Regions from separate parts of the Cytobacillus dafuensis genome, predicted to be linked through region 2. Evidence: riboswitches for the same ligand, from Rfam matches in the RefSeq annotation. Region 2 holds a riboswitch; each other region holds the start of a gene.

Region 1 (10,024 bases), 780 kb from region 2:
TAGGCAAATTATTGATCTTTTTATGGGGGGAAAAGGAAAATCTTTTAAATAAAAAATTACAAATCATAGGCATTCATACTGATACAGGCCTTGAGCTTGAAATGACAAATAATCTTATATTGAGTTCAAGTCCATATGATGCCACGGCACATGCTGTAACAAGTTTTAAGGTTTTTCCTCATTCAGGCAACTGGAATTTAAAATTCATGCTTGAAGGAAAGGAATATGCAACGTTTTCGATTTATGTAAAAGAGCCCTATGTACAAGTTGGAGATTCGACGCTCTTAATATCACAAGAAGATTTGCAAATTGGACATTACAAAGATGTCTCTCTAGATATTACTGGCTCTAATCTGCCTGAACAAATTGAAGTGGAGTCATTTAATCTTGAGGATAAAAAGAAAGAGGTTTTTATTTTCAAAGATAAAATGGATTTTATTAGAGCAGATACAATGCAAAATGGATCAATGTATACAGGTGAATTAACCTTAAGGAAAAGCGGAAAATATCGGTTGAAGATATTAGATCATTCAGCCATTGTTGAGGTTAAAAAAGCGGAACCATAATGTAAAAAAAACGAAAAGGGTGCCCAATCGGACACCCTTTTTCAATCATAAAATATTAAGCAACCGGTCCGCCCTTTTCTTCAATTTCAGCAGGGACGTTTGCGAATTTCTTAAAGTTTTCACGGAACTTAGAAGCTAATTCTTTTGCCTTTGCTTCATAAGCAGATTGATCTGCCCATGTTTTGTTTGGTTGAAGCACTTCATCAGGTACACCAGGTACATGTAGAGGAATGTTTAATCCAAAGATTTCATCTTTAACTGTCTCTACATTATTTAGTTCGCCTTCTAAAGCAGATTGTATCATAGCACGAGTGTAAGGAAGCTTCATGCGGTTACCAACACCGTATTCGCCGCCAGTCCAGCCTGTATTCACTAAGAATACTTTTGCGTTATGCTCGTCGATTTTCTTACCAAGCATTTCTGCATACTCAGTTGCAGGAAGCGGTAGGAATGGTGAACCAAAGCAAGTTGAGAATGTTGCTTGTGGTGAAGTAATTCCACGCTCTGTACCAGCTAGCTTAGATGTATAGCCGCTTAAGAAATGGTACATTGCTTGCTCTTTCGATAATTTTGCAATTGGAGGCAATACTCCGAATGCATCAGCTGTTAAGAATACAATTGTATTAGGATGACCGGCGATGCTAGGGTCAACAATATTATCAATCGCTTGAAGCGGATATGCCGCACGCGTATTTTCTGTAAGTGTGTTATCATCATAATCGGCTACACGAGACTCAGAATTAATAACCACATTTTCTAGTACTGAACCAAAACGGATGGCATCAAAAATTTGTGGTTCTTTCTCACGAGTTAAGTTAATGCACTTCGCATAGCAGCCGCCTTCGATATTAAATACACCATTTGGTGACCAGCCATGCTCATCATCACCAATTAAGCGGCGATTTGGATCAGCTGATAAAGTTGTTTTACCAGTTCCAGAAAGACCGAAGAATAAAGCAACATCACCTTCAAGTCCTACATTGGATGAACAGTGCATTGGTAAAATACCATTTTGCGGAAGTAAATAGTTCATAACGGAGAAGATGGATTTCTTAATTTCTCCAGCATATTCTGTTCCGCCAATTAGTACTGTACGGCGTTCGAATGATACAATAATAAATGTTTCAGAAGCAGTACCATCAACTGCTGGATCTGCTTTAAAGTTTGGAGCAGAAATAACAGTAAACTCTGCGTGATGATCTAATAATTCTTCATCTGTTGGACGAATGAACATTTGGTGTGCAAATAGGTTATGCCATGCATACTCATTAATAACTTGAATTGGAAGGCGATGTTTTTTATCAGCACCTGCAAATCCTTTGAAGACAAACACTTCATCTTTATCTTGTAAGTAGTTTAATACCTTCTCATAAAGGTTAGAAAAAACTTCTTCTGAAATGGGTTGATTTACACTGCCCCAATCCACTTTATCTTTCGTAGACGCTTCTTCTACAATGTATTTATCTTTAGGGGAACGACCTGTATATTTTCCGGTAGTTGCACAAACAGCACCGGTTGATGTAAGTGAGCCTTCTTTACGATTTAATACCTTTTCCGCAAGCTGAGGAACGGATAGTTGTACCTGAACATTATTTCCTTTTAATAAAGCGTTTAACTTATTCGGAATGCTAACAGAATTCATCTGATAAATACCTTCCTTTATACAGTATTATTTTGATAGTGATTTCAATTATAAATAGTATAACACATTAAGATGATTAGTCTATACTATTCATGAATTTTTTTCTCTTGCACAGTATTAATATCTTTTTTGAAGAAAACATTAAATTAGGATAAATGTGTTAAACTTTAAAGTATTAATGTTGAAATTAGGAATGATTACATGAAAACGATAGCATTGTACGATAAAACATGCTCCTTATGCAAGGAAACGAAACGAATTTTTAAAAAATTTGATTGGCTTCATAAGGTTGACTGGGTTTCGTTGCAGGAATACGAAAAAAGAGATCAGGCCATCCCGTTTGATTATAACAGTTTACGTACAGAACTTCATATAATTACTTCTGGTAGAAAAGTTCTTACTGGTTTTTATGCTGTAAGGTATTTGCTCACGATTTTTCCTGCTACGGTGGTTATTGGAGCTATTCTGTATATCCCAGGAATGTCGATTTTAGGAACTTTTATCTATAAATGGATAGCAAAGAATAGACATAAAATTCTTAGGAAAAATTGTGATAATGGCAGTTGTTCATTATAATGCGCATCTATTTGAAAAAACACCAAATGAACGTAAGAATTTTATTGACATTTTTTCATTATTTCCTTATGATTTAACCTTGAACGGATACTCTCTTATCCCGAGCTGGCGGAGGGACAGGCCCAATGAAGCCCAGCAACCTGCTAATGTTCTTTAATAGCAAAGGTGCTAACCTGACGCAAGGATTGATTCCTTGAACGATAAGAGTGAAAGGCGCGAATCGATTTGCTTCAACCTTTTCACATGGATGGAAAGGTTTTTTATTTTGCATTTTGATGGAAGGCACTTAAAAAGCGCTTAATAAAAACTCCAAATTTATTTCATACTATTTAGGGAATGAGTTCCGTATCAAACTGAGTTTGCTTATGATGATAATAAAAGTTCAAAAAGGAGAACAAAAAGAGCCGAGAAGTTCGAGGAGCGATAGTCGCGAGGACCGGAGTGTATGAAATTAATACATGAGGACCGGAGAGACAGAGCGACGAAGAAATTCGACAGCTATTTTTCCCGGACTTTTTTGAATATCCTCAAAAAGCAATCTCGATTATTTTATATATAAGGAGGAATATCAGAATGTCAACAAAACGTCGTTTGTTCACTTCTGAATCAGTTACTGAAGGTCATCCGGATAAAATTTGTGACCAAATTTCTGATGCAATTTTAGATGCAATTTTAGCGAAGGATGCGAATGCTCGTGTTGCTGCAGAAACGTCTGTGACAACTGGACTTGTATTAGTTGCAGGTGAAATTACTACATCTACATATGTAGATATTCCAAAAATTGTACGTGAAACAGTAAAAGAAATCGGTTATACTCGTGCAAAATACGGCTTTGATTCAGAAACTTGTGCGGTTTTAACTTCTATTGATGAGCAATCAGCAGATATTGCAATGGGAGTGGACCAAGCTTTAGAAGCTCGTGAAGGTAAAATGAGTGATGAAGAAATCGAAGCAATTGGCGCTGGAGACCAAGGTTTAATGTTCGGATATGCTTGTAATGAAACAAAAGAGCTTATGCCACTTCCTATTTCTCTAGCACATAAATTATCACGTCGCTTGACAGAAGTACGTAAAGAGGAGATTCTTCCTTATCTTCGTCCTGACGGAAAAACTCAAGTAACGGTTGAATATGATGAAAATAACAAGCCTGTTCGTATTGATACAATCGTTATTTCTACTCAGCACCACCCTGAAATTAGCTTAGAGCAAATTCAGCGAAATCTTAAAGAGCATGTCATTAACCCAGTTGTTCCACAAGAACTAATTGATGAGAATACAAAATACTTCATTAACCCAACAGGCCGTTTCGTTATTGGCGGACCTCAAGGGGATGCTGGCTTAACTGGCCGCAAAATCATCGTTGACACTTACGGCGGTTACGCTCGTCATGGCGGTGGCGCATTCTCTGGTAAGGATCCTACAAAGGTTGACCGTTCTGCTGCTTATGCTGCCCGCTACGTTGCGAAAAATATCGTAGCAGCTGGTCTAGCTGATAAAGTTGAAGTTCAGCTTGCCTACGCTATTGGTGTTGCACAGCCGGTATCTATTTCTGTCGATACTTTCGGAACAGGCAAAGTAGAAGAGGATGTACTTGTTGACCTAGTTCGCAAAAACTTCGATCTTCGCCCAGCTGGTATCATTAATATGCTTAACTTACGCCGTCCGATTTATAAGCAAACTGCTGCTTACGGTCATTTCGGACGCACAGATATTGATCTTCCTTGGGAACGTACAGATAAAGCAGATGCATTACGTGCAGAAGCTTTGAAATAATAAGAAAAAAGCGGGAGTTACATACAAAATGTAACTTCCGCTTTTTTTTATTCGTCTTATGATTGAAAGCATTTGAATAGATGATTAGGAAAAAACACTGCTCAATTCCTCACAAAGTTCCCGCTATTACATTCACCTTTAATTAACCAAAGAATCCAACCATGACACCATTCATCTTCAAAAATCTATTATAAAAATACATAAAAAAAGTCTGTGTTAAAGCTGAGTATTGAAAATGCTATTTTGTTGTTGATTGTAGCGGAAGGCGTGAGCTCCTCGAAAATGCTAACGCATTTCCTTCGTGCGGTGATTATTCAAAGCTTATTCAATGTCCTGTGGGAAATGCGTGTCCAGGGGTGACCCCGCAGGAGCGTTAGCGACGAGGAGGCTCCCCGACCGCCCGCGGAAAGCGAACGCCTGCAGCGGAAATCAACAAGGAAGTTTAACATAGACTAAAAAAAGAATTAGAATGGGTGAAAAAAGAATGTGTGGCTTTATTGGATATGTACAGGATCAGGGTCAAGGCGATACGGATAAACAGCTGCTTTTTCAAATGAATAATCTCATGATTCATCGCGGACCTGATGAGGCAGGCTATTATTTCGATGAATATGTTCAATTCGGGTTTAGGCGATTAAGTATTATTGATATTGAACATGGGCAACAGCCTCTTTCATATGAGAACGAACGCTATTGGATTATTTATAATGGGGAAATTTATAATTATGTAGAATTGCGAAAAGAGTTAACAGAAAATGGGCTAACATTTATAACTAGTTCTGACACAGAGGTCATTATCGCTTTATATAGCTTAATAAAAGAAAAAACAGTGGAAAAGCTGAGAGGAATGTTTGCATTTGTTATCTGGGATAAGCAAGAGAAAATTCTGTTTGGGGCGAGAGATCCATTCGGAATAAAACCATTTTTCTATCACGAAAGCGAGAAGGTTACCTTCTTTGCTTCTGAAAAGAAAAGCATTTTAGCTGAGCTTCGTAATGATGTGTTGAATGAGTGCTCCTTGCAGCACTACTTAACCTATCAATTCGTTCCAGAGCCGGATACTATGACGAATGGGATAAAAAAGCTTGAACCAGGTTATTATTTTACGAAGAGAATCGGCTCTCCAATGGAACTGAATCGTTATTGGAAAGCTGTTTTTCAGCCTGTACAGAAACAAGAATCGGCTTTTATACATGAAATAAGAGCTGTTTTATTTGACTCGGTAAAATTGCACATGCGAGGTGATGTCCCGATCGGATCCTTTCTTTCAGGTGGCATCGATTCCACTATTATTGCTTCGATCGCAAAAGAATATCATCCAAATATAAAAACTTTTTCTGTTGGATTTGAGCGAAATGGGTTCAGTGAGGTGGATGTCGCTAAGGGAACTGCAGATTGGCTTGGAATTGATAATATCAGCATTAATATTACACCTGAAGAGTTTATGAATGAGCTGCCAAACATTATGTGGCATATGGATGATCCCCTTGCAGATCCGGCTTGTGTCCCGCTTTATTTTGTTGCGAAGGAAGCAAAGAAGCATGTAAAGGTAGTTTTATCTGGCGAAGGAGCTGACGAATTATTCGGCGGCTATAATATATATCATGAAGTGCACTCTCTAAAGATTTTTAATTATTTTCCTATCTTAATAAAAAAATTCTTGAGTGCCATCACAAAAATGCTGCCTGATGGAATGAAAGGAAAAAGTTTTATTGAGCGTGGGGTTACACCTATAGAGGATAGATATATTGGAAACGCAAAAATATTTTCAGAATTAGAGAAATGCAAGTTCTACAAGCGGTATAAGAAAAGCATACATTTCACCAGCATTACGTCCCCTTATTATAAAGAAAGCCTTAAATATGATGCAATTAACCGAATGCAGTATATTGATATCCATACGTGGATGCGGGGAGATATTTTATTAAAAGCAGATAAAATGACAATGGCTCATTCCCTTGAGCTTAGGGTGCCTTTTTTAGATAAAGCAGTATTTGACCTTGCCTCTCAAATACCAAGCAGTCTTAAAGTTGCGAAAGGTACAACTAAATATATTTTACGAAAAGCGATGGCAGGGATTGTTCCAGATCACGTCTTACATCGAAAAAAACTTGGATTCCCTGTCCCAATTCGATATTGGCTAAAAGATGAAATGTATGATTGGGCAAAACAAACAATTCGCGAAAGTAACACAGATCATTTGTTTATAAAAGATCATTTATATAAGCTGCTTGATGACCACTGCTGTGACAAGGTAGATAATAGCAGGAAAATTTGGACGGTGTTAATGTTTATGGTGTGGTACACAGTTTTTATTGAAAAAGATTATTCAAGAGAATTGGAAACCATATTATTAAATGAAGCTAATCATTAAGAATATTCTTTTTAAAGTTTTTCCATGATGGAAATGGGATAACATTTTATTAGGTAAAATACATCAAAATAATTTTGGAAAGTAAAGAAGCCTAAAATCGGGAATAATTAGCGAAACCAGTCTTCATAAGAGATCATCAAAGATAAAGGAACGCTTCCTTTACAAGCGTTCCTCAATAGTTAGATAGCTCTATTGCTTTTCTTTTTGCAATGATTTGTAGTACTGTCCTTTTTCAGCGTATTCCCTGCTTATTCTTTCCATGTCTATAATATCTTCTGAGGTTAATTCTCGGATGACTTTAGCAGGTCTGCCAAACGCGAGCGTATTTGGCGGAATTTTTTTACCTTGTGGAACAAGGCTGCCTGCTCCAATAAAAGCACCTTCACCGATTTCAGCATTGTCAAGAATGATTGAACCCATACCAATTAATGCTTTACGGCGAATGACACAGCTATGTAAAATGACTTGATGACCGACTGTAACCTCATCTTCGAGTATGAGTGGATTATTTGGACTTTGATGAAGAACTGAATTATCCTGGATATTAACCTTATTGCCGATAATCGTAGGGGCTACATCCCCTCTAATCACAGTATTGAACCAAACACTTGATTCATCTCCGATGACAACGTCACCTGTAACTGTGGCATAATCGGCAATAAATGCTGACTCGGATATTTGAGGATTCTTTTCTTTATATGGATAAATCATTTTTTTCTTCTCCTTTAAATGTTGGTAGTGTTTAACTCGATTTTAACATAGAAGATTTCAACAAGTTATTATCTAATTCATGATTAGTATTTAAATTAAATAGAAAATAATAAGAGTATATCCTGTGAAGTAATAATATAACTACGCTATAATTTAATTTATTGAGCTAAAAATAATAATGCGCTGAACAAAATGGTTAGGAGGATAGATGATGTGGAAATGGGAAGCTGAAGGAGAAGCTAAAGCAGTCATTGTCATGGTCCATGGTGCAATGGAGCACCATCGCCGCTATGGTTGGCTAATTGAAAAATGGCGTTTATCTGGCTTTCATGTCATAATGGGCGATCTTCCGGGCCAAGGGATGACAACAAGATCACGGCGTGGTCATATTGATTCATTTGATGAGTATATTTTTGAAGTGAAGGATTGGATACAAGCAGCTTATAAATTTGAACTTCCTGTATTTCTGTTAGGGCATAGTATGGGAGGCTTGATTTCGATTCGTCTTTTGCAAGAGGAAAGATTGAAATTAGCTGGAGTTATTCTGTCCTCACCTTGTCTTGGTTTAATAAAGAGACATTCCAAAATACTTGATATGCTTTCTCTTGGCTTAAACATGATTGTCCCAAGCTTAAGAATGAATTCTGGGCTTACGGTTGATATGGCAACTAGAAATCAAGATGTTAGGGATGCTGACTTGAATGACACTTTATATGTGACGAAAGTGTCGATTAGATGGTACCGTGAGCTAATAGCTGCGATTAAGCTCGGTTTTGAAGAACTTGAAAAAATACAGAATGTCCCACTGCTTGTTATGCAAGGAGGAGAGGATTTAATTGTTAATAAGAAAACAGTAAATGACTGGTTCAATTTTGCACCTTTTTCAGAAAAACGGTTTAAAGAATGGCCAAAATGCTATCATGAAATATTTAATGAGCCTGAAAGGGAAGAAGTATTTGAATATGCAAAGGATTTCGTAAATAGCCAGTTAAAGGCAATTGGTTATATTGTTTAGGAGTGAGTTGTTTCATGGGTGTTCCTACCATGCCAATCAGTTTAATGTCTAAAGTTTATAGAAAAGTATTGCCTCTCGTACATAAGGAATTAGATTTCTGGAGGAAAAGGGCAGAGGCGATTCCAGATCCAGAGCTTAAAAAACAAGCTTTGGCAAGCATCAAGCATAAAACCTTTCATTGTGAAGGCGGAAGCATAATGGCATTAATGGCAAAAGATAATTATCGGAAGGCAATAAAATTTATTGTTGCCTACCAAACCATCAGTGATTACTTAGATAATCTATGTGATCGCAGCACCTCATTAGATCCAGAGGATTTTGCTGCTCTACATGAGTCAATGACAGATGCATTATCAATAGATGCCACATCAAAAAATTATTATCGATTAAGAAGTGAACAGGATGATGGAAATTATTTAGCTGATCTTGCTGCGACCTGCAGGGGAGTTCTATCTGAACTCGGAAATTACGAAGAAATTAAGGATCAATTAATGGAATTATGCAGTTATTATTGTGACTTGCAAATTCATAAGCACGTAAAAGTAGAGGAGCGTGTTCCGCGGCTTCAAGATTGGTTCGATGAAAATAAGGAACAGATTCCTGACATGGAATGGTATGAATTTTCGGCTTGTTCTGGATCAACATTAGGGATTTTCTGTTTGGTGTCGTATGCAATGAGAAACGATTTTCAACAAGATGATGCTATTAATATTCGTAATGGTTATTTTCCTTACATACAAGGACTGCATATCTTACTTGATTATTTTATTGATCAGGAGGAGGACCGTGTTGGAGGAGATTTGAATTTTTGCTTTTATTATGAAAATGAAGAAAAGCTATTCGATAGGCTGAGACATTTTGTTGTAGAAGCGGACAAGCATACCGACCGCCTCCCTCATAAACGCTTTCATCAATTGATAAACCGAGGTTTATTAGGCATCTATTTATCAGATGAAAAAGTCAGAAAGCAAAAAAATGTTAAGAAACTAGCAAGAGGGATGATAAAAACGGGAGGAATGGTAAGCTATTTCTTTTATTGGAATGGCAGAGCATACAGGACAATGCAAAAATGGATGCCCAAAAGTATAATGTCCACTATCGGTTCATGGAACCGATAATGGGCATTTTTCACTAACATCGCACAACCAAAAGGGACGATTTGTCGCAGATTAACGGGCAGTAAGACTCCCACTTCAAGGTTACGAGAGAATCAAAGAAACCTAAGTGGGGGATCAACTGCCCGTAAAGGCCCGATTGGTTCAACTAACCATCGGTGGGGGATGAAAGAAAAACCCCACTGATGGAAGTTTCACTTTATCCTTTTAACGCTTTTCAATAGCAATAATAAAGGGCGGGTCGTTCTGCTG
Region 2 (10,024 bases):
ACACGAGCATTCGCTTAAATGGATGAAATCAAGATTTAGCTGAACCTTTACAGGTGTTACATCCTGAACAGCGGCCGTAATCTTGTCCCCATCAAACCGCACTTGATAAACAAGCCTCTGCCGAAAAAGCAGCAGGCCCTTCTGTACAAGCCGCTCATCCTCCTCCACATCCGCACGTAATAACCCCATCAACTCCTTCGCCGCGAACTCCAATGGCTCAAGAAACCGCTCCGGGATCGTAGACATACAAAGACCTCCTTAATTTATTGGTGTCATTTTTCGGTGATTAGCGGTGTTAGGCACCGCTTGTGGACATTTGTATTTCAGCGGTGTCAGACACCGCGCGTGGACACTTCAGGTGTATTTGTTCGTTTGGTAACGGACAAATAGGCTTTGTTGCCTTTTACACCGCGTAATCATCTATTGAACATCTATAAAATTTCTTCGTGTTTATATCTGAAAAATACATTCCTTTATTATACCATTTGTGTAGGGATCATTGTAGGGCAACAGCGAATAGGGTATTAGCTTACATCTGAATTCGAGGAAAGTCGAAATGAAAAAGAAAGGACCTTGAAGAAAAAAGATCTTCAAGGTCCTTCAAGTAAAACATTATTTATATACTTTTATCTTAATGGTCTTGTTGCCCCATTGTAATGCTTGCTGTTTAGATGGGATAAATACATCAATTTTGTTCCCTTTCACAGCACCACCTGTGTCAGCGGCAATGGCTTCCCCATATCCAGGTACAAACACTTTTGAACCAAGTGGAATCACTTTTGGATCGACCGAGATGACCTTCGCTTTTGGATTCTTTTTTAAGTTGACGCCTGTATATGTAATACCGCTGCAACTTTTACAGTTTGCCGTATAAGCAGTGGCTTTGACAGTAATTTCTTTAAAGCTGGCAGTTTTTACAGGAGGTGCAGGTTTGTTTTCTGTCTTAGTAGCTGATGCTACCTTTAACACTTGATTAGTTTTAATGGTATCTGATTTTAAGTTGTTCCAAGACTTTAATTGTTGAACAGAAATATGGTTCTCTTTAGCAATTGACCAAAGAGTATCTCCTTTTTTTACTTGATATGTATTCGCAGCTGCAAAAGTATTGTTAGAGTATCCGAATAGTAGAAAAACACAAGTGCTTACAAATAGTAGTATTTTTTTCAAAATAGTATTCTCCTTTAAGTTGCTTGTACAAAGTATGATAGCAGAGGAAGATAACAAGAATGTTTCAGAGATTTACTATTTGTATTACAAAATAAATTGATATTGTAATATAAGTGGCTTCATTATCACAGCTAGCACGGTAGAATGATTGAGCTATAGTGATGACAAAACAATCTGAATCGAAAAAAGAGACCGGCTGCATTTGTGCAAGCCGATCTCTTTAAGATTATCGTAGATTAACGGGCTGTGAGTCTCACGCTAATTGTAGTTTTACTTTATCGCAGATTAACGGGCAGTAAGACCCCCACTTCAAGGATTCGCGTATACAAAGAAGAGTAAGTGGGGATCAACTGCCCGTAAATGCCCGATTGGTTCAACTAACCATCAGTGGGGGATGAAGGCCGACTAAGAACGCCACGTCCTGTGGCAACGTCGGCACTAGCACGTCCTGTGCGTCGAAAAACCCCCACTGATGGAAGTTTCACTTTATGCTAATGCATATTCAGTCACATTTCGTTCAATGACCCTTGCTTCCTTTGCTGAAGCAAAACTGCCGTTATTCGTTTGAAAAATATCAGCAGCGACGATTTGATCCATTGCCAGTTTAACAGCAGCTGGATCAATCGGTTCCTTCGGGTTATCGATAGAAATTCTCGATAACTTTCCCATATCTGTTAAAAACGTCAGCTCCAAAGATTTTGTCATCGATTTCATCCTCCTTTTATTTGATTTAATCTTTACTCATTGTTTGAGGCTAATCAGCTTTTAGCTTCAAATTAACCAACAATATCAAAGCTATCGTTCCTTACAACTGCTGCTAATGGGTCATTGCTAAGTGCTGCTATTGCCTGTGCCACTTGGTGAAGCTGATCAGCAGTAGCCGTATTCTTCACATTTCCGAAAGTTTTTGATTTGAAAATCGGTTCACCCTTTTCGTTTAAACCCGTTTCAAAGCTAAGACGAAGCTTCGTATCAAACATCCGCGCTTGTGCCATTCTGTTCACCTCCCTTCACTCCCTATATATAAAGAAAGGGAGGGAAAGGACAGGGGTGGGGGAAAAAACTTTGAGGAGTGCTTTCATAGAATAATCTTGTTTCACATGAGGGTTTACTTGAAGAGGAGCGGGGGATTTGCCGTTATATATGGCAAAAAATCGATAAGAAAATGCACAAAAAAAGCGGGTGACTATGTAATCACCCGCTTTTTATTAATTAATGTTGAGTAGGGTATCCTAATAATTCAACGCCATGCTGAGTAGGATATCCTTGTAATTCAACACCGTGCTGAGTAGGATATCCTTGTAATTCAACACCATGTTGAGTAGGGTATCCTTGTAATTCAACACCATGTTGAGTAGGGTATCCAGCTAAGTCAGTAGAATTTGAGCTAAATGCGCTCATACCAAGAATAGTTAGTGCTAGAGCCGTACCAGCTAGTAACTTTTTCATTTTTTCACCAACTTTCTCAAAATTTTATAATTTCTGTAATTTATTGTATCAAGAATTTAGTAGTTTTTCAATCTCTCCCTCTATAATCTTTTGAATTTTTGTTTTTCTTTCTAACTTTAAGAGGTGGAGGCACTCCTCTAAGTATTCTTTTCCTTTTTCAATTTCACCCATTTTGATGTTGTTTTCACCAATTTGATAATGAAATTCATTTAAAAGATAAAGTAATTCCTCATTAATACAAAGATTAAGCCCCTTATGGCAATAAGTAAGTGATTCTTTATATTCCCCTATTTCTGTTAATGCTTGTGATAACCCAAATAATATTCTTAATTTCCCTTTCATATTTTTGATGTATGGCAGCTTCTCTATGTTATTTAATGCTTCCAAAAAAATGGTAATTGCACTTCGGTAATTTTGTGTTTCATAAAAGATAATTCCGATACTAATCAATATCTCTATCTCCCTTTCTGAAAGGGAACTTCTTCTAGGATTCGTTATGGCTATTGCCTTGCTTAGGGTATCAAATGCTTTATCTGGATTTCCATCTAAATAAAATGCACAAATCCCTTGATTCCACATCAAATACTGCTTTAATGGTTTTTGATTGAATAGAGGATTGCTCTTCTCTTGCTGAACGATCGTGTTGATAGCTTCATAATTGCGTTCTCTTTTATATTTTTCAATGATTTGGATAACGGCATTTGGATAGCTAACCGTTGATTTTGATGCAATATCAAGGAAGTGTGTTAACTCCACCTCGAGCTTGATAGCAATTTTGTAAAGAACATCGAGAGTTGGATATGCTCTCTCTTTCTCAAAAGATATTAATTCTTCCTCTGTACAAATACCTTCTGCTAATTCTTCTACAGTCAAATTTTTAAACTGGCGAAAGGATTGAAGCATCTCACCGAATAAATATCCATCTAGTTTCATAATATCCCTCTTTTCAACTCTCTCTACAATGATATTATCACAAATAATTTATTTAGGTGAAATTGCATGAGTTTTCAAAAAACTACGATTTTAACGATATTTATTATTAATAAATTCGCATTATTTTTCGAATATCCTCTATAAAATCAAAAATTTTCTTAATTGAATCAGCCACACTTATTCATCATGCACATTGAGCAGTAGGTGTCCAATGTACGCAGGGCTTTACTCTACAGTTACTTCATCTACTATTATTATTTGATTGGAAGAATAATATATGAGGAGGTTTAATTGTACAAGCAATCCTACATTATTATGTAAAAGTAGAACAAGCTCCTCAGGCCTTTGGTGAATAATTCTTTGTATGAGTCTTATAATATAATCTGTTACAGATAACCTTCTTTGTTCAAAGAATTAGGTTCAACTCCTAATTCTATATGGCTAAGGAGGTTTTATTTTTGTGTAAAAAAATTTGTCGTCGGAAATGATCTTTTCATCAGTCCATTGAAATTGAAGTGAAAAAGAGATAATGTAAGTAAAGTAATTATCAAAATTATAAAAAAACAAAATGAGACTTATAAATAGATGGACGGCGGTGGAGAACCAAATGCAAAAGGACAAAATATTAACTATCTTAGAAAAAGAGTTAGTAGTGGCACTTGGCTGTACGGAGCCAGTAGCGATTGCGCTAGCAGCTGCGACAGCGAAGAGCTATGTGAGCGGAGTCATACAAGAAATTCAAGTAAAGGCAAGCGGGAATATTATTAAAAACGCAAAATCAGTCGGCATTCCTGGGATGACTGGTAAAGGCTTAGATTTCTCTGCTGCACTTGGAGCAGTTGCAGGCAACTCGGAGAAAAAACTAGAAGTGCTGCATGGTCTTACAAAGGAAGATGAGCTTTTAGCCTTTAAGTTGATTGAAGAGGGAAAGGTTAAAGCAAGTCAAGCGGATTCACCGAAAAGGCTTTATATTGAGGTGATCGTTCAGACGGACCAACAGAATGCGAAGGTTGTGATCTCTGATAATCATAGTAATATCACATTAATTGAAGTGGATGGCAAAGCTATTTTCCTCGGTGGATGCGAGAATATTGGCATTCAAACGGCTGAGGAAGATTTGGAGCAACTCACCATTGATGAAATTTATGAATGGGTTCTGCAGACAGATGTAAAGAATTTCGGCCTTGTTAAAAGAAGCATTGAGTTAAATCGTGTAATCGGAATGGAAGGACTTTCAGGCGATTACGGCTTAAATGTTGGAAAAACCATACAGGACAATGTGAAAAAGGGGATCTTATCAGATGATTTAGCAACGGCTGCTATGTCATTAGCTGCTGCTGGTTCAGATGCAAGAATGGCAGGCTCAACGCTGCCGGTTATGGCCAATACAGGAAGCGGCAATCAAGGAATAGCGGTCACCCTTCCTGTCGTCGCTGCGGCAGAGAAGCTCCAGGTGTCTGAAGAAAAAATGCTTCGTGCCGTCGCACTAAGCCACCTTGTCACGATTCATATTAAATCTAAATTTGGCCGTCTGTCAGCTTTATGTGGCGTCACGGCAGCGGGAATGGGGGCAAGTGCGGCTATTGTCTATTTGCTGGATGGTTCCCTTCAACAAGTAAAGGCAGCAGTTCAAAATACAATTGGCAATGTGTCCGGAATGATCTGTGATGGTGCGAAGGCTGGCTGTGCCATGAAGGTTTCAACCTGTTCAAACGTAGCAGTCCAATCGGCTTTACTGGCATTGAACCATAAAGAAATACAATCCACAGACGGATTTATTCACGATGACGTAGAAAAAAGCATCGAAGCCTTCTGCCAGCTAGGAAATGAAGGAACAAGGCAAACCGATGAATTGATCTTGAAATTAATGATGGAAAAATAGTTTCTTAAGAGAATATAGAGCAATGGAAAAGGCCATCACGATGAGTGTTGGCCTTTTATGCTATGTCGCACCTTGTTATTTTTGTTCGACATGGGCCGTCGCATAAATCGGTTTATAATTCAAATTAGGGGATAGCTCTCTTTGTAATGAAGCCAAGGAGAGGGGAAAATCCCACCTCCGTGTCCACATTGAGCCCGAAAGAAGCCAAGGAAAGAAGGAAATTCTGCCCCCGTGTCCACATTGAGCCCGAAAGAAGCCAAGGAAAGAAGAAAATCCCACCTCCGTGTCCACATTGAGCCCGAAAGAAGCCAAGGAAGAAGGAAATTCTGCCCCTGTGTCCACATTGACCTCGAAAGAAGCCAAGGAAAGGAGGAAATCCTGCCCCCGTGTCCACATTCGCTCATAATGAAGCCAAGAATAAGGAGAACCCACATAAATCCGTCTCTATAGCCCTGTAAAAAGAGAAAAAATCAAAATCAAGTTTTCAAAAAAAACCTAACTAACAACCAAGCCCTTATACACCACATCCCCAAGAATTTGATAGACATGAACATTCGGCAAATGAATCGCGTACACTGTTTCTTCAGGTGCTTTAACTAATAAAACATTTGGATGAATTCTTTCGATTACTTGAATAGGTGTGGGTAAGATGGAGGCATTCACATCCCCGCCGATTGCCCAAAAGGACACAGTGGATGCCTCATCTCCATCTGGCTTCTGTTCGGTAAATATAGGAGATACGCTTTTTCGATTAATATGAACTAAGTCCTCTAGAATGGCACTTGCGGTCGGAAACATTCCTGCACCCGGTCCTTGTAAGCTGATATTTCCAACAATATCGCCATCAATGGACACGGCATTTTGAACTCCTTCTACATGGTAAAATGGATGCTGTTCATTCACAAGCACTGGCTTAACGGCGCATTGAACACCATCAGCAGTTCGTTCTATCGAAGCTACATGCTTAAATCGGAATCCTAATGATGAAAAGATTTCAATCTGTTCAGGCGTAATTCCCCGAATACCTTCTCTAATCGACTCACCCCAGTTCGGCGATTCCCCAAATGCAAGCTCACTTAAGATCACGGCTTTGTAAAAGGCGTCATATCCCTCGACGTCATTGGTCGGATCAGCTTCTGCATAGCCTTTTTCCTGAGCGAGCTTTAAGGCTGACGAAAATGGTACGTTTTCTTCCCTCATCTTTGTCAAAATAAAATTAGAAGTTCCGTTAAGAATGCCTTGTACTTTTTTGATATTGTTGACATTAAGTAATTGTTTTAGCGTTTGGATGACAGGAATCCCACCGGCGACAGTTGCCTCAAAGCTGAGTGTAACGCCATGCTCGTTAGCTAACCGTTTTAATTGACTTCCATAATGGGCAAACATTTCTTTATTCGCCGTGATCACATGACAGCCCCGCTTAATGGCCCTCTGTAAATAGGAAAAGCACGGCTCTTTTCCAACAATCGCATCAATGACGATATCAAGCTTTTCCAATGAAAAAATCTTATCAAAATCATCTGTTAAAATAACATCATCATCTGGCGAGTGGTGCTTTTCTAAATTTTTTACGAGAATCGCAGAAATCTTCACTTCTTTTCCAAAAATAGCTTGAAGCTTTTTCTGATGGGATTGAACGGTCTGATACACACCCTTCCCAACAGTACCGTATCCTAATAAGGCAATATGAATAGCTGACATAACTCATTCCTCCTGTTTTTGTTTGAAAAATAAAAATGGAAAAACAAAAAACCCCCTCTGCATAGAAAGACAGAAGGGGAGGATGAATAACATTACAGTATCCGTTCCACCTTCTCATCTTCGGAATTGTGATCATTCCTCTGAAATTGGCACCGTGGCATATGGATGCTGGTTGCCGAGGCTTCACAGGGTCAGTCCCTCCACCTCTCTTGATAAGAAGATTTGCAATTATGAAATTATTTATTATCATATCTTTTTCATAGGGTCTCGTCAATACAAAAGTTGAAATGGATAACTAATCATCATCCCTCTTCATTTTGTCAAAATTATAATGGCCCTTTTCTTTTTTAATGACGACTGGCTCTTTTTTTGCTTCCAGAATCATGGTCATGGTGAGTCTGCCTCTATTGTGGGTGATTTTTCTGTATTGATGGGCAACCTGAAGTTTATTGTTAAAAGTGGTTAATGTTAAGTTGACTCGAATGATAACGCCATTACTTAATTCTACATCTGTCTTACTGCCATAGGGGAAGGTTTGTACAATATGATCGGGGTTAAACCAAATGTTGTCGTGCTTATCAGGAGAATTAATTGGGAACATACAAATGCCTAATGCTTGGTTCAGAACAATCGGGCACATACTGTTTTTTCGAAGAATTGATTTCGCGCCAATCGTAGCACCCTTGTAATCGAAGCCATTGAATTTTAATGTTTCATCAAGCAATTTGATTGGCGAACACTCGACTAGAAATGTCTTTCTCCCTTCCAATATCCTCGAACAAAGCTTCCCGTACTGATTGTACTCACCCTTAATCAATGATGTCTCCTGATTGACAAGATAATGCTTTAATAAATACATTTCCCTACACCTCATTTTTAAAATTTAATATGAAGTAGGACAAAAGATGTAGTTAATTTGATCTAAATCCATCATACCAGAAATATTTAAAGAAATATATTACAATTATGTGAACAATTGGAAAATTTAAATTTTGATTTAAATTGCACGTTTTTTTGCGAATTTCCCTTTTTTTTGATCTGTACAGAGAGATTTGAGGCAAATTTTGCGAAAATCGACCATGAAAAGGCGAATATTCACGTATTCGACTGTTAGCCTGGATTCCTCCGTCTCGGTTATGTTTAAGGCACCCGGGAATACAATAGCAAGCGCGCTCTACGAAAGGATTTTTTTAAAATGGAGGGCTTTGAGCAATTAGTAAAACAATACGGACCAATGATTCATAAAATCATGAACAGGCTGCATATTTACAAGAACAAGGATGAATTTTTCCAAATTGGGAGGATTGCTCTATGGGAGGCTAATGAACGATTCGATCCAGAAAAAGGAGAGTTTACTAGCTTTGCCTACGCCTATATTAAGGGCAGATTTTTGTCCGAGATGACGAGGCAAAATAAACACGATGAAAGAAGTGTATACGCTAAGGAGGAGTATTGGGAGGGAATCGAGGACAACTCTCTTGAACAGCCCTTCGAAGTGAAATTTCTTCTATCCTATTGCGAGGGGTTAACGGATAATCAGAAGAAATGGGTTTTGTACACTTGTATTTATCAATTAACAGTAAAGGAAATCGCCCTTAAGGAAGGTGTATCCGTATCGGCCGTCAAAGCATGGAGGAAGGGTGCAAAGGAGAAGCTGAAGGGAAGCTTAGAGATAAGGGATTAAGAAGCAGCCAGACAGATTCTTTCTAAACAAAAAAAGGCCACCTCATAATTGAGATGACAAATAGAGATTTGAAAGGCTATTGTACTTAAAAAAGTAAAATAGCTTGGGTTGAAACTAGAACTGCTTAATTCTATTAAAGCATAATGTTAATTTCCCTGTTTTCGCCGAAAATCGGGAAATTTTGAGGGAAACCCTATCTTTTCTCCTGTTTTCGCCAAAACTGATAGAGCAATATTACTTTAGTAATATTTTGGGGAAAAATTTCACTTTAATTTACGACTATTTACTTTTTTAGGTATATTTTTAATGGTAGAATAGGTATCCATTTTGGAATTGGCTGATAAACGATTGATTTTGGCCTACCAATCTATCAATCTTTCTATAACTGAAAAAGAAAAAGGAGGAAACCGATGAAACGAATTATAATAGAAACAGCCCCGGCAAATGTAAAGGTTAAGCTGGACAACCGCCCTATTAATCTACCATCTGAAATTCGACAACAACATCATTATTATTGGGAACAACAAATAGGAAAGAACCCCTCTCTACGAAACGGAGAAGTTTTTACAATAACGAAAGTAAACAAAGCACCTGACGAGCTTGAAGTAACTGTCGCAAAGACTGACTACAAACACTATCTATACACCCTCCACCATGAAGATTGCGCTTCTCCTTGTAAAGTCATCTATACATGTGCATCTGTCATCACAAGCGATCACCATATAGCCATTGGACGAATGAATAAATCAACCTCCACACCTGGACGCCTGCAATTCACAGGAGGTGGGCTAGATGAATCAGATCTAGTAGGATCCATTTTTGATTTAGAAAAAAATATCTGTAAAGAGATAAAGGAAGAGATGGGGTTGAATATTCATTCCTCATCCACACGCTCTTTCCTTCCTAAGTTCATTAAGCATAAAGGAACACATGGTTTTTGGGCAGTTATGTATGAGCTATCCGTCCATTGCACCGTTGAAGCACTGCACGCTCAATTCTTAAAGCATAACCAGCAATTAATAGACAACGGACAGGAGCCAGAATTCGATGAGCTTCTATTCATCCCACTAGAAAAAGCAGCCATAGAAGCCTATATTAAAAATGAGACATCACCAATGGTAGATTACTTGGCCCCAGTTCTCGAAAAATATGTTTAAAAAGAACTATCACCTCATCAATATATATACTAAAATAGAAATAAATAACAT
Region 3 (10,024 bases), 300 kb from region 2:
ACAGATAATGCTAGCGAAGATTCTCTTAGCTGCCCTCAAATTCGTGCTTGCTTACGTGGCCGTAGTTATCGTCAATTCGTATATCATCCTGACCGCTTAAAATATCCAATGAAAAGGGTTGGTAAACGAGGTGAAGGGGAGTTTGAAAGAATAACTTGGGATGAAGCGATTGAAACCATTTATAAAGAAACAGAAAGAATTACAAAAAAATATGGTCGATCAGCCCTTTATAGTAATTATGGTTCCGGAAACTGGGGAGGAATCGCTAGTGGCCGTATGATGTTTAATAAATTAATGGGAATGACAGGCGGTTACCTTGGCTATTTCAACACCTATAGTACAGCTCAAACTTCAAATGCCACACCGTATACCTTTGGAACTGGAAATACTGGAAGCAGCTTGGATTCATTAGTGAATTCACAATTAATTATTTTATGGGGATTTAATCCAGCAGAAACGATTTTCGGATCACCAACTAATTTCTATTTACAGAAAGCAAAAGAGGCAGGGGCGAAAATTTATGTAGTGGATCCTCGTCAATCCGATTCCGCTGTTGCATTGGCAGATGAGTGGTTCCCGATTCGGCCTACAACTGATAATGCTTTGATGGATGCTATGACATATGTCATTCTTACGGAAAACTTACACAATAAGGAGTTTTTGGATAAGTTTTGTGTTGGCCATGATGAAAGCCATATGCCAGAAGGAGTTCCACAAGGTGAATCTCTTCAAAGTTATGTTTTAGGTGAAAAGGATGGAATTCCGAAAACTCCAGAATGGGCCGAAAAAATTTGTGGTTTACCGGCCAATAAAATTCGTCAGTTAGCTCGTGAGTACGCAACAGCTAAGCCTGCAGCGTTGATCCAAGGCTGGGGTCCTCAGCGCCACATGAATGGGGAGCAGATTGTTCGAGGCAGCACGGTTTTAGCATCATTAACAGGTAATATAGGCGTAAATGGAGGGTGGGCTTCTGGTGCAGGATATTTCGGACGAACAAGTGTGGCTGCTGTTCCGAATATACCAAACCCGCTAGGACTTTCAATTCCTTGTTTCCTTTGGACAGATGCTGTCACACGCGGAACGGAAATGTCAGCAGAGGATGGTGTGAAAGGGTTAAAAGAAGGTGCAACTTTACCTAATAACATTAAACTAATCTACAATATGGCAAGCAATGTTTTAATCAATCAACATGGGGATATCAATAAAACGAAGAAAATTCTAGAGGATGAAAACTTGGTTGAATTTATTGTTGTCAGTGATATTTTTATGACACCTTCAGCGAAGTTTGCTGACATTCTTCTGCCATCGAATACATTCTTTGAACGGTATGATGTTGCCGTACCGTGGACATATGGTGATTATGCTATTCTATCTCAAAAGGTAATTGATAACTTATATGAATCAAAGTCTGATTATGAATGGTTAACAATGTTAGCGAAAAAGATGGGCGTTGAGAAGGAATTTACGGAAGGAAAAACGGAAGAGGATTGGGCAAAATGGGTTGTTGAGGAAACACGTAAACAAGATCCATCTTTCCCGACTTGGGAGCAAATGAAAAAGCAAGGAATCCATAAATGGAAGTTTGATAAACCAACAATTGGATTTGAAGCTCAAATTAACGATCCTGCGAATAACCCATTCCTAACACCATCAGGAAAGATAGAAATTTTCTCTAAGCAGCTATGGGATATGGAAAAACATGAAGATATACCAGCTATTCCAAAACACATTGCTGTAAACGAGGGCCCAGAAAGCAGCTTAAGAGAAAAATATCCACTCCAATTAATCGGTTGGCATTACAAAAGGCGTTGCCACTCGACAATGGATAATAACCCTTGGATGGAAGAGGCCGGAAAACAAATTATGTGGATGAATCCAATTGATGCCAATAAGCGGAACATAAAGAATGGAGATCTTGCCAAAGTATTTAATGATAGGGGAATTGTTAAGATTCCGGTTGTCGTAACAAACCGGATTATTCCAGGTGTAATAGCCATCCCTCAAGGCGCTTGGCATACATCTGACAAAGATGGTGTGGATATAAGAGGAGCCATCAACACACTTACAACGCAAGAACCGTCACCGTTAGCAAAAGGGAATCCACAGCATACTAATTTAGCTGAAGTTGAAAAGGCATAAAAAGGAGGGGATAAAACATGGCAATACAGCTTGGTTTCTATATAGATCAATCTCGTTGTATAGGTTGTAAAGCATGTGTAATTGCTTGTAAAGACAAAAATGATAATGAGGTTGGTATAAATTTCAGACGTGTCTACCCATTCGAAAATGGGACATTTACTGTGAATAACAATGGCACTTTTATCAATAATGTTCAATCCTATTATCTATCCATCTCATGTAATCATTGTGATGATCCAGGGTGTGTAAAAGGATGTCCAACAGGAGCTATGTCTAAGCGAGATGAAGATGGAGTAGTCACAGTTGACCATGATAAATGTGTTGGCTGCAAATATTGCGAATGGAATTGTCCATATGGTGCTCCTCAATATAATGATGAATTAGGAAAGATGACGAAGTGTAATTTATGTATTGACCTATTGGAAAAAGGCGATAGACCTGCCTGTGAAGGGGCTTGTCCAGTGAGAGCAATCGAAGTTGGACCAATCGATGATCTGCGCAAGAAATATGGTGATGTTCATGAAGTAAAAGGAATGCCAAGTGCTTCTATTACAAATCCAAATATTATTATTACTCCACACAAACATGCTAACTAAAGGAGGGTTCAATCGTGAATGAATGGGCGTTATTAATATTTACTGTTTGTATGCAGGCTGCGATAGGCGGAACGATCATGCTTGCAATTTTCTATAAAAAGATTTCTGAGACTGGAGAAGAACAGACATTTCTTGTGATGAAGATGCCCCTCGTTGTTTTTGCTGGGCTATCTCTCGTTGGATTAGGTGCTTCCTTTGCTCACTTAGGAGCACCTGAAAATGCATTGAATGCAATTCGTCATTTAGGTTCTTCTTGGATGAGTCGTGAGATTTTAGCGACAGGACTCTTTATAGGGGCGATTAGTGTAACGACGGTTTTAGGTTTTGTTCAGAAAAAGGTCAATCTTTGGCTATTACTTATTGCTTCCATTATCGGTATCGTTGATATATTTTTCATGGGAGCCATTTATGCAAATTCGCTAGTGAGCGGTTGGAATTCTATTAACACCTACACTTCTTTTATTGGAACAGCTATCGTGTTAGGACCAGTATTAGCTGCCAGTTTGATCGTACCAATATTGCGCAAAAAGGAAAATCAAACATTAGCACAGCACTTTGTTAAGTATTCCTTCTCTATTTCAATTTTAGGAATAGCTGTCCAACTAGTTGGACTTGCATTATTTCCAACCGTTGTTCCAGAGGTAAACATGATAGCTGGAACAAATGCTATTGCCACTTTAGAAGGCTATCAAGGAACGGTAGCTCTTCGCTGGATTATTGAAGTGATCGGAGTGGGACTTCTAGGATATTTATCCATCTCAAAAAATAAGAAAGTATCTTTATCTTTTGCATATATCGCATTAGCAGCAATATTTTTGGCGGAAGGCATGAGTAGATATATGTTTTTTGTGTTAGGATCTTAGGTTCGTAAGAAGTAACTTCTGATGAGGAAAAAGGATTCGTTTCAAGGATTTTTTGGAACGAATCCTTTTTTGTTTAGAAAATTGCAGCTAGCTTAATTGGATGAAGTTTTATCAGTCATTTTTTAAAAATTTATTTGTTATATTTGCATTAGGAATGAATCTATTTTGATCAATCTTTTTTGAAGCAACTTAAAGAATATTATTTGTAAGGAGGATTTATTTGAGAACGGTATACGATTTTAATGTAAAAATGACGGATGGTAATGAAAAATCATTGAGGGATTATGAGGGAAAAACTCTGCTCATTGTGAATACAGCCAGCAAGTGCGGGTTTACTCCCCAGTTTGATGGACTGCAGAAACTTTACGAAAAATATTCAGTTCACGGTCTTGAGATCTTAGGTTTTCCTTGCGATCAATTTAAAAAACAGGAATTCGATCATATTGAGGAAACTTTACAGTTTTGCCAAAGCAATTATGGGGTTACCTTTCCGATTTTTGCTAAAATTGATGTAAATGGAGAAAACGCACATCCTTTGTATACCTATTTAAAAGAACAAAAGAGTGGTATTTTGTACAAAAATATAAAATGGAATTTCACAAAATTTCTCGTTGACCGAAATGGACTCGTGGTTGAACGATATTCACCAACAACTGAACCTAGAAAAATGGAAGATGATATAGTAAAAGTTTTGCATACTTAATACTAAAAAACGACTAACCTCATCCTCTAAGATGGCTTTGAAAGTAACGAGAACAAGGTCATTTATAATAAGGGTTGATGATACCATTTTATAAAAAAGATAACCTGAAATTGTGGGAAAAGAAATTTACTTATGTAATGGAAGTTCGTTCACAATGCTATAATGACAGCACACGAGGAGGGATATTTATGTTGCGATCAATTTCTCCCCCAAAAATGTCTGCGCAGTAGAATCTACTGTTTAGGCATTCAATAAAAGCTTGCTAATCCTCAATAGATTCTACTGTACATGTATGTACGACTATTTACATGTAGAAAGTGGGAATTAGAAGTGAGAGGAAAACGTGCTGCAAATCGATATGACATCACTTGCTTTACTCATAACATTGGCCTTTTCCATGCAGGTATTGGATTTTATCTTTTCTTTTTAGGAATGCGTAAACTAAAAGGACAAAGTATAGTTATTTTAAGCTATATTGACCCACTTGCTTCACTGGTGATCTCAATTATGATTATTGGTGAAAAAATGACGGACCTGCAAATTATTGGTGCGATTCTTTTGCTGGGTTCAACCTTTATGAGTGAAATGCACAAAACAAATACCATCTCATTTAAATAAAATAAAAAGGAGCTTTCCAAACGCTTTTAAGCTATTTGGAAGCTCCTTTTTGCCTTTTTTCTTTACATTATTTCAACATGCATGGCTACCGGTAAAGGTTTGTGAGAAAGGAACAATTCGATAATTTTTATGTTTTTTTCTTTATTCATTCTGATTTTGCCATGCAGATATGTAGTTGAAGGATGATTCTTTATTTGTATGTAAAAAAGTTGGTTATGGTAAAGATCCTGCTGTAGTAACTGGATAAAGTTTTCCGTTTAAAGTAAAGGAAACTCTGCCAGTCTCTTCTGAAACAACGAGGACAAGAGCATCGCTTTGCTCCGTCAAACCTAGTGCTGCGCGATGACGCGTGCCAAGTTTCTTTTCTCCTATAACTGCATGTGTGAGAGGAAGAACATTTGCTGCTGAAACGATATGATTATTACGAATCAGTACAGCACCATCATGGAGCGGGTTCCCAGGGTAAAAAATAGCCTCTAATAATGCAGGGGTTATAGTGGCTCCTATAGCCGTTCCTTTTTGGATGAAAGGGTCAAGGGGGTCACTGCGTTCCACCACAATCAATGCACCATGACGTCGATCGGACAGCCGCTGTACACAAATGGATAAATCTGCATATTTATCTGTAAAAGCTGATAAATAACAGTTTAAGTAAAAGGAAGCAGCGACTGATTCCATTTTAATGAATTTTTCCTTTATTTCCTCTAGTTTCCCTAAGAGACACTTGTTTTCGTTTCCTAGTATCTCCAAGCTTTGTTGGAGTTCATTAGTGATTTGCTGTATTTTTTCTGACAATAGCTGTTTCATTGGTGAAAAATCGCAATTTTTAGTAGCGTTCACAAGTCAACAACTCCTTCGTAAATTAGCATCTTGTTGGATAGTATAGGTTATTGACAAAAAAGAATACATGCTAAATTTGACTGTTCTAAATTTAAAAAAAGTTGTTGACTTTCTATAAATACTCAAATATAGTAATAACTAATTCTTGCAACAATCGAATAGCAATACATCACTTTCTTATCCAGAGAGATCGAGGGACAGGCCCTATGACATCTCGGCAGCAGGTTCATGACAAATGAACACTGTGCCAATTCCTGCAAATGCCTTAGGCATTTGGAAGATGAGAACGGAGATGGTTTCATAATGGAGCCCTCTTTTTTTCTTACGGATGAGAAAAGAAGAGGGCTTTTTTTCGTTCAAAAAAAAGGAAGGTAGATGGCTGCGACTTATTGTCTGCATAGAATCAATTTAGCACGAGGAGGACAATACATGATTGAGTTTAAACAAGCCGCTAAGACGTTCCGGCTCGGCAATCGGGAGGTGCAGGCGGTAAAGGAGGTATCACTATCTATTGCTCAAGGAGAAATTTTCGGAATTATTGGTTTTAGTGGCGCGGGAAAAAGTACATTACTTCGTCTTGTCAATATGCTTGAACAGCCAACTGCCGGATCAGTTCAGGTACAGGGGGTGGATATCGCTACCCTTTCCCAAAAAGATCTGAGGAAGCTGCGCCGTCGAATCGGTATGATCTTTCAAAATTTCAACTTGTTTACATCCCGTACAGTGGCAGGTAATGTGGCTTATCCTTTAAAGCTTGCAGGTACTCCGAAAAAGGAAATCAGTGAACGGGTAGAGGAACTTTTACGGTTTGTCGGCCTAAGCGATAAAGCAAATGATTACCCAGAGCAGCTTTCCGGAGGTCAAAAACAGCGTGTCGGAATTGCCCGTGCCCTTGCAACATCGCCCGATATTCTAATTTGTGATGAAGCAACGTCCGCCTTAGATCCGGACACAACAGGAGAAATTCTTCGTCTCTTAAAAAAAGTAAATAAAGAACTTGGTATCACGATTCTGCTAATTACGCATGAGATGCACGTCATCCAATCAATCTGCGACCGGGTAGCAGTCATGGAGGAAGGGGCAGTCATCGAAATGGGCTCTGTCTTTGATACATTTAGCAATCCACAGCATCCGACGACACAGCGGTTCATCCAATCTGTCCAGCAGGATCGTCCGTCTGATACGTTGTTAAAGGAATGGCGTGCAAAAGGAGGACAAAAGCTTTATCGGGTTATTTTTAAAGGAGAAGTGGCAAGTGATCCTATCCTCTCACATATCACGCAGAAGTTTGGCATTCATTTTAACATTGTGTACGGTTCAGTTCGCGAACTTCAGGAGAAATTCTTCGGAAATCTGTTAGTTTCATTTGAAGGGGATGCACAAGCAATCGAATTCGTGATTGCTGAACTGAAAAGCACGGTAGAGATTGAGGAGGTTGAAATTCATGAGAGTTGATTGGAATACATTTTGGCCAAGGATAGTGGAATCGACAGGTGAGACAATCCTTATGGTCATCGCAACACTCATCTTTGGCTCTATCTTAGGGATTAGCATTGGTTTACTACTTTATGTCACAAGAAAAGGAAACATCTTAGAAAACCAGTTGTTATTCCAAACATTAAACATTCTTATCAACATTATAAGGCCAATCCCATTCATTATTTTCCTTGTCGCCATTAGCCCATTAACCCGTGCGATTATCGGTACGACAATTGGAACTTGGGCAGCGATTTTCCCTATGACGATTGCCGCCTCGTTCGGAATTGCAAGGATTGTAGAAAATAATTTAATGAGCATCGACCCGGGTGTCGTTGAGGCAGCTAAAGCGATGGGAGCCAGTCCCTTTCAAATCATCTTTACGGTGCTGATTCCAGAAGCTCTTGGCCCGCTTATCCTTGGTTTGACGTTCGTCACCATCAGTTTGATCGACTTTTCAGCGATGGCTGGTACTGTTGGCGGAGGTGGACTCGGTCACGTGGCCATGACATATGGATATCAGCGGTTTGACGGCAGCGTGATGCTCGTTACGGTAGTCATACTAATCATTCTTGTTCAGTTCGCTCAATGGTTTGGAAATACATTATCAAGAAAAATCATGCGGCGTTAATAAAGATTTCGCAAGTAAACAAATTTTATATTAAAAAGGAGATCACCTCATGAAAAAAATCATCATCTTTTTATTAGCACTAACAGCAGTATGGGCACTAGCTGCTTGCAGCAAGGATACATCAGGAAAAGGTTCTGATACGGTTAAAGTGAAAATCGGTGTTACGGGCACGGACGGTGAAGTATGGCCGATACTAAAGAAAAAAGCAAAAGCTGAAGGCATTGAAATTGAACTTGTTGAGTTTTCTGATTACACTCTTCCAAACCAAGCATTAGCGGATGGGGATATTGACCTCAACTCCTTCCAGCATATTGCGTTCCTTAGCCAATTTACGAAAGAAAACAAAGTGGACTTAGTACCAATAGGGGCTACACTTATCGCACCGATGGGAATCTATTCAGAAAAACTGAAGGACATTAACGATATTGAAGACGGAGCACGTATCGCCATTCCAGACGATCCATCCAACCAAGCACGTGCATTAAAGCTGCTTGAATCCGCAGGGCTTATCAAGTTAGCTGACGATTTTGGATTGTTTGGTGATCCTTCAAAAATTGTTGAAAATCCGAAGAAACTGGATATTTTCCCGATCGTTGCACAGCAAACACCGCGCGTGCTTCCTGACGTGGCTGCATCAGTCATTAATAACGGTGTAGCTGGTCAAGCTGGATTCGATCCAGTCAATGACCCCATTTTCCTTGAAGACGGTAATGATAAAAACGCTTTGCCATATGTAAATGTCTTTGCTGCTCGTGCTGAAGATGTTAACAATGAAACTTTGCTCCGTATTGTTGAGCTATACCATGATGAAGATGTGAAAAAAGCTGTTGAAGCTGATACGAACGGCGGATCATCGATCGTCGATATTTCAAAAAAAGAACTGCTTGAAGTATATAAAGGCTTATAAGGAGGAGTTATAAATGAGTACAACATTATCTGGTATTGACTTAATTACAGAATCCATTGAGTCAAACAGTGAAAACTATATTGAAACAAGCCAGTCTATTCATGCAAATCCCGAAATTGGTAACCAGGAATACTTTGCGAGTAAACTACACATTTCACTTCTAATAAAGGAAGGTTTTGAAGTGACGACAGCTGTTGCAGGGCATGAAACATCCTTTTATGCAGTGAAGGACAGTGGGATACCAGGCCCAACTGTAGCGTTTCTTGCTGAATACGATGCACTGCCAGGGTTAGGTCATGCATGTGGTCATAACATTATTGGAACGACAAGCGTTGCCGCAGGGATAGCCCTTTCCGAAACACTTGCTGAAACAGGAGGGCGTGTCGTCGTTTTAGGGACACCTGCAGAGGAAGGCGGTCCGAATGGCAGTGCAAAAGGCAGCTTCGTCAAACATGGGTTCTTGAAGGATATTGATGCAGCCCTAATGATTCATCCATCAGGAAAAACGTCATTAACAAGTGAGACTCTTGCTGTTGATCCCCTAGATTTTCATTTTTACGGAAAAGCAGCGCATGCTTCAGGTTCACCAGAAAAGGGGGTCAATGCACTCGACGCGGTCATTCAGTTGTTTAATGGTATTAATGCCTTACGGCAGCAGCTTCCTTCCGATGTCCGGATTCACGGGATCATCACCCATGGAGGTGATGCCCCGAACATCATTCCAGATTATGCATCAGCGCGTTTCTTTATCCGCGCTGAAACCTGGAAGAGAACGGAAGAAGTATCAGCAAAAGTGCAGGCAATTGCTGAAGGAGCTGCACTTGCAGCTGGAGCGAAAGTCAAAATCGAACGTTTCCAAAATGAAGTGAAAGATTTTGTCTTAAATTCAGTTTTGGATGCAGTATTACATGAAGAATTAGAAGCAGTTGGCGAAATAGTTAAAACCGAGGAAGGGAGAGGAAAAGGTTCTACTGATGCAGGGAATATTAGTTATGTAGTCCCTACAGCCCACCCTTATATCAAAATTGGGCCAGATGATCTTATCGCCCATACAATCGAATTCAGAGAAGCAGCAAAATCTTCTCTTGGCAATGAAGCATTAATTAAAGGGGCAAAAGTACTCGCATCTACTGGTTATCGCCTATTAACGGACACTGATCTTTTAAATCGTGTAAAAGAGGATTTTGAAAGGGCATTGTCAATAAAACAATAGAGTGAAACTTCCATCAGTGGGGGTTTTCTTTCATCCCC

What was found. A riboswitch is a leader RNA that binds a small molecule or an ion and turns the genes downstream of it on or off. The one in region 2 is predicted to bind S-adenosylmethionine.
Region 1: linked by a shared signal. The riboswitch ahead of metK (methionine adenosyltransferase) and the one ahead of FSZ17_RS21745 (homoserine dehydrogenase) in region 2 are both predicted to bind S-adenosylmethionine.
Region 3: linked by a shared signal. The riboswitch ahead of FSZ17_RS20525 (methionine ABC transporter ATP-binding protein) and the one ahead of FSZ17_RS21745 (homoserine dehydrogenase) in region 2 are both predicted to bind S-adenosylmethionine.

The regions. Positions count from the first base shown of each region.
Region 1 is NZ_CP042593.1:3,809,737-3,819,760, reverse strand. Features, by position in the region: gene FSZ17_RS18205 (hypothetical protein) at 1-566, shown strand, start outside; gene pckA (phosphoenolpyruvate carboxykinase (ATP)) at 622-2,208, opposite strand; gene FSZ17_RS18195 (thiol-disulfide oxidoreductase DCC family protein) at 2,410-2,784, shown strand; SAM riboswitch class I at 2,877-2,991, shown strand; gene metK (methionine adenosyltransferase) at 3,358-4,557, shown strand; gene asnB (asparagine synthase (glutamine-hydrolyzing)) at 5,042-6,931, shown strand; gene FSZ17_RS18180 (gamma carbonic anhydrase) at 7,121-7,642, opposite strand; gene FSZ17_RS18175 (alpha/beta hydrolase) at 7,854-8,657, shown strand; gene FSZ17_RS18170 (tetraprenyl-beta-curcumene synthase family protein) at 8,672-9,775, shown strand; gene FSZ17_RS18165 (tRNA 5-(aminomethyl)-2-thiouridylate-methyltransferase MnmM) at 9,980-10,024, opposite strand, start outside.
Region 2 is NZ_CP042593.1:4,589,794-4,599,817, reverse strand. Features, by position in the region: gene FSZ17_RS21780 (SWIM zinc finger family protein) at 1-246, opposite strand, end outside; gene FSZ17_RS21775 (3D domain-containing protein) at 613-1,167, opposite strand; gene FSZ17_RS21770 (DUF2922 domain-containing protein) at 1,654-1,872, opposite strand; gene FSZ17_RS21765 (DUF1659 domain-containing protein) at 1,944-2,162, opposite strand; gene FSZ17_RS21760 (hypothetical protein) at 2,380-2,616, opposite strand; gene FSZ17_RS21755 (helix-turn-helix domain-containing protein) at 2,665-3,549, opposite strand; gene FSZ17_RS21750 (L-cysteine desulfidase family protein) at 4,157-5,431, shown strand; gene FSZ17_RS21745 (homoserine dehydrogenase) at 5,927-7,132, opposite strand; SAM riboswitch class I at 7,244-7,351, opposite strand; gene FSZ17_RS21740 (competence protein ComK) at 7,428-7,991, opposite strand; gene FSZ17_RS21735 (sigma-70 family RNA polymerase sigma factor) at 8,328-8,816, shown strand; gene FSZ17_RS21730 (hypothetical protein) at 9,227-9,973, shown strand.
Region 3 is NZ_CP042593.1:4,294,214-4,304,237, reverse strand. Features, by position in the region: gene FSZ17_RS20555 (DMSO/selenate family reductase complex A subunit) at 1-2,139, shown strand, start outside; gene FSZ17_RS20550 (DMSO/selenate family reductase complex B subunit) at 2,157-2,735, shown strand; gene FSZ17_RS20545 (dimethyl sulfoxide reductase anchor subunit family protein) at 2,750-3,598, shown strand; gene FSZ17_RS20540 (glutathione peroxidase) at 3,819-4,301, shown strand; gene FSZ17_RS20535 (DMT family transporter) at 4,632-4,919, shown strand; gene cdaS (sporulation-specific diadenylate cyclase CdaS) at 5,133-5,759, opposite strand; SAM riboswitch class I at 5,934-6,046, shown strand; gene FSZ17_RS20525 (methionine ABC transporter ATP-binding protein) at 6,189-7,214, shown strand; gene FSZ17_RS20520 (methionine ABC transporter permease) at 7,204-7,866, shown strand; gene FSZ17_RS20515 (MetQ/NlpA family ABC transporter substrate-binding protein) at 7,916-8,773, shown strand; gene FSZ17_RS20510 (M20 family metallopeptidase) at 8,787-9,986, shown strand.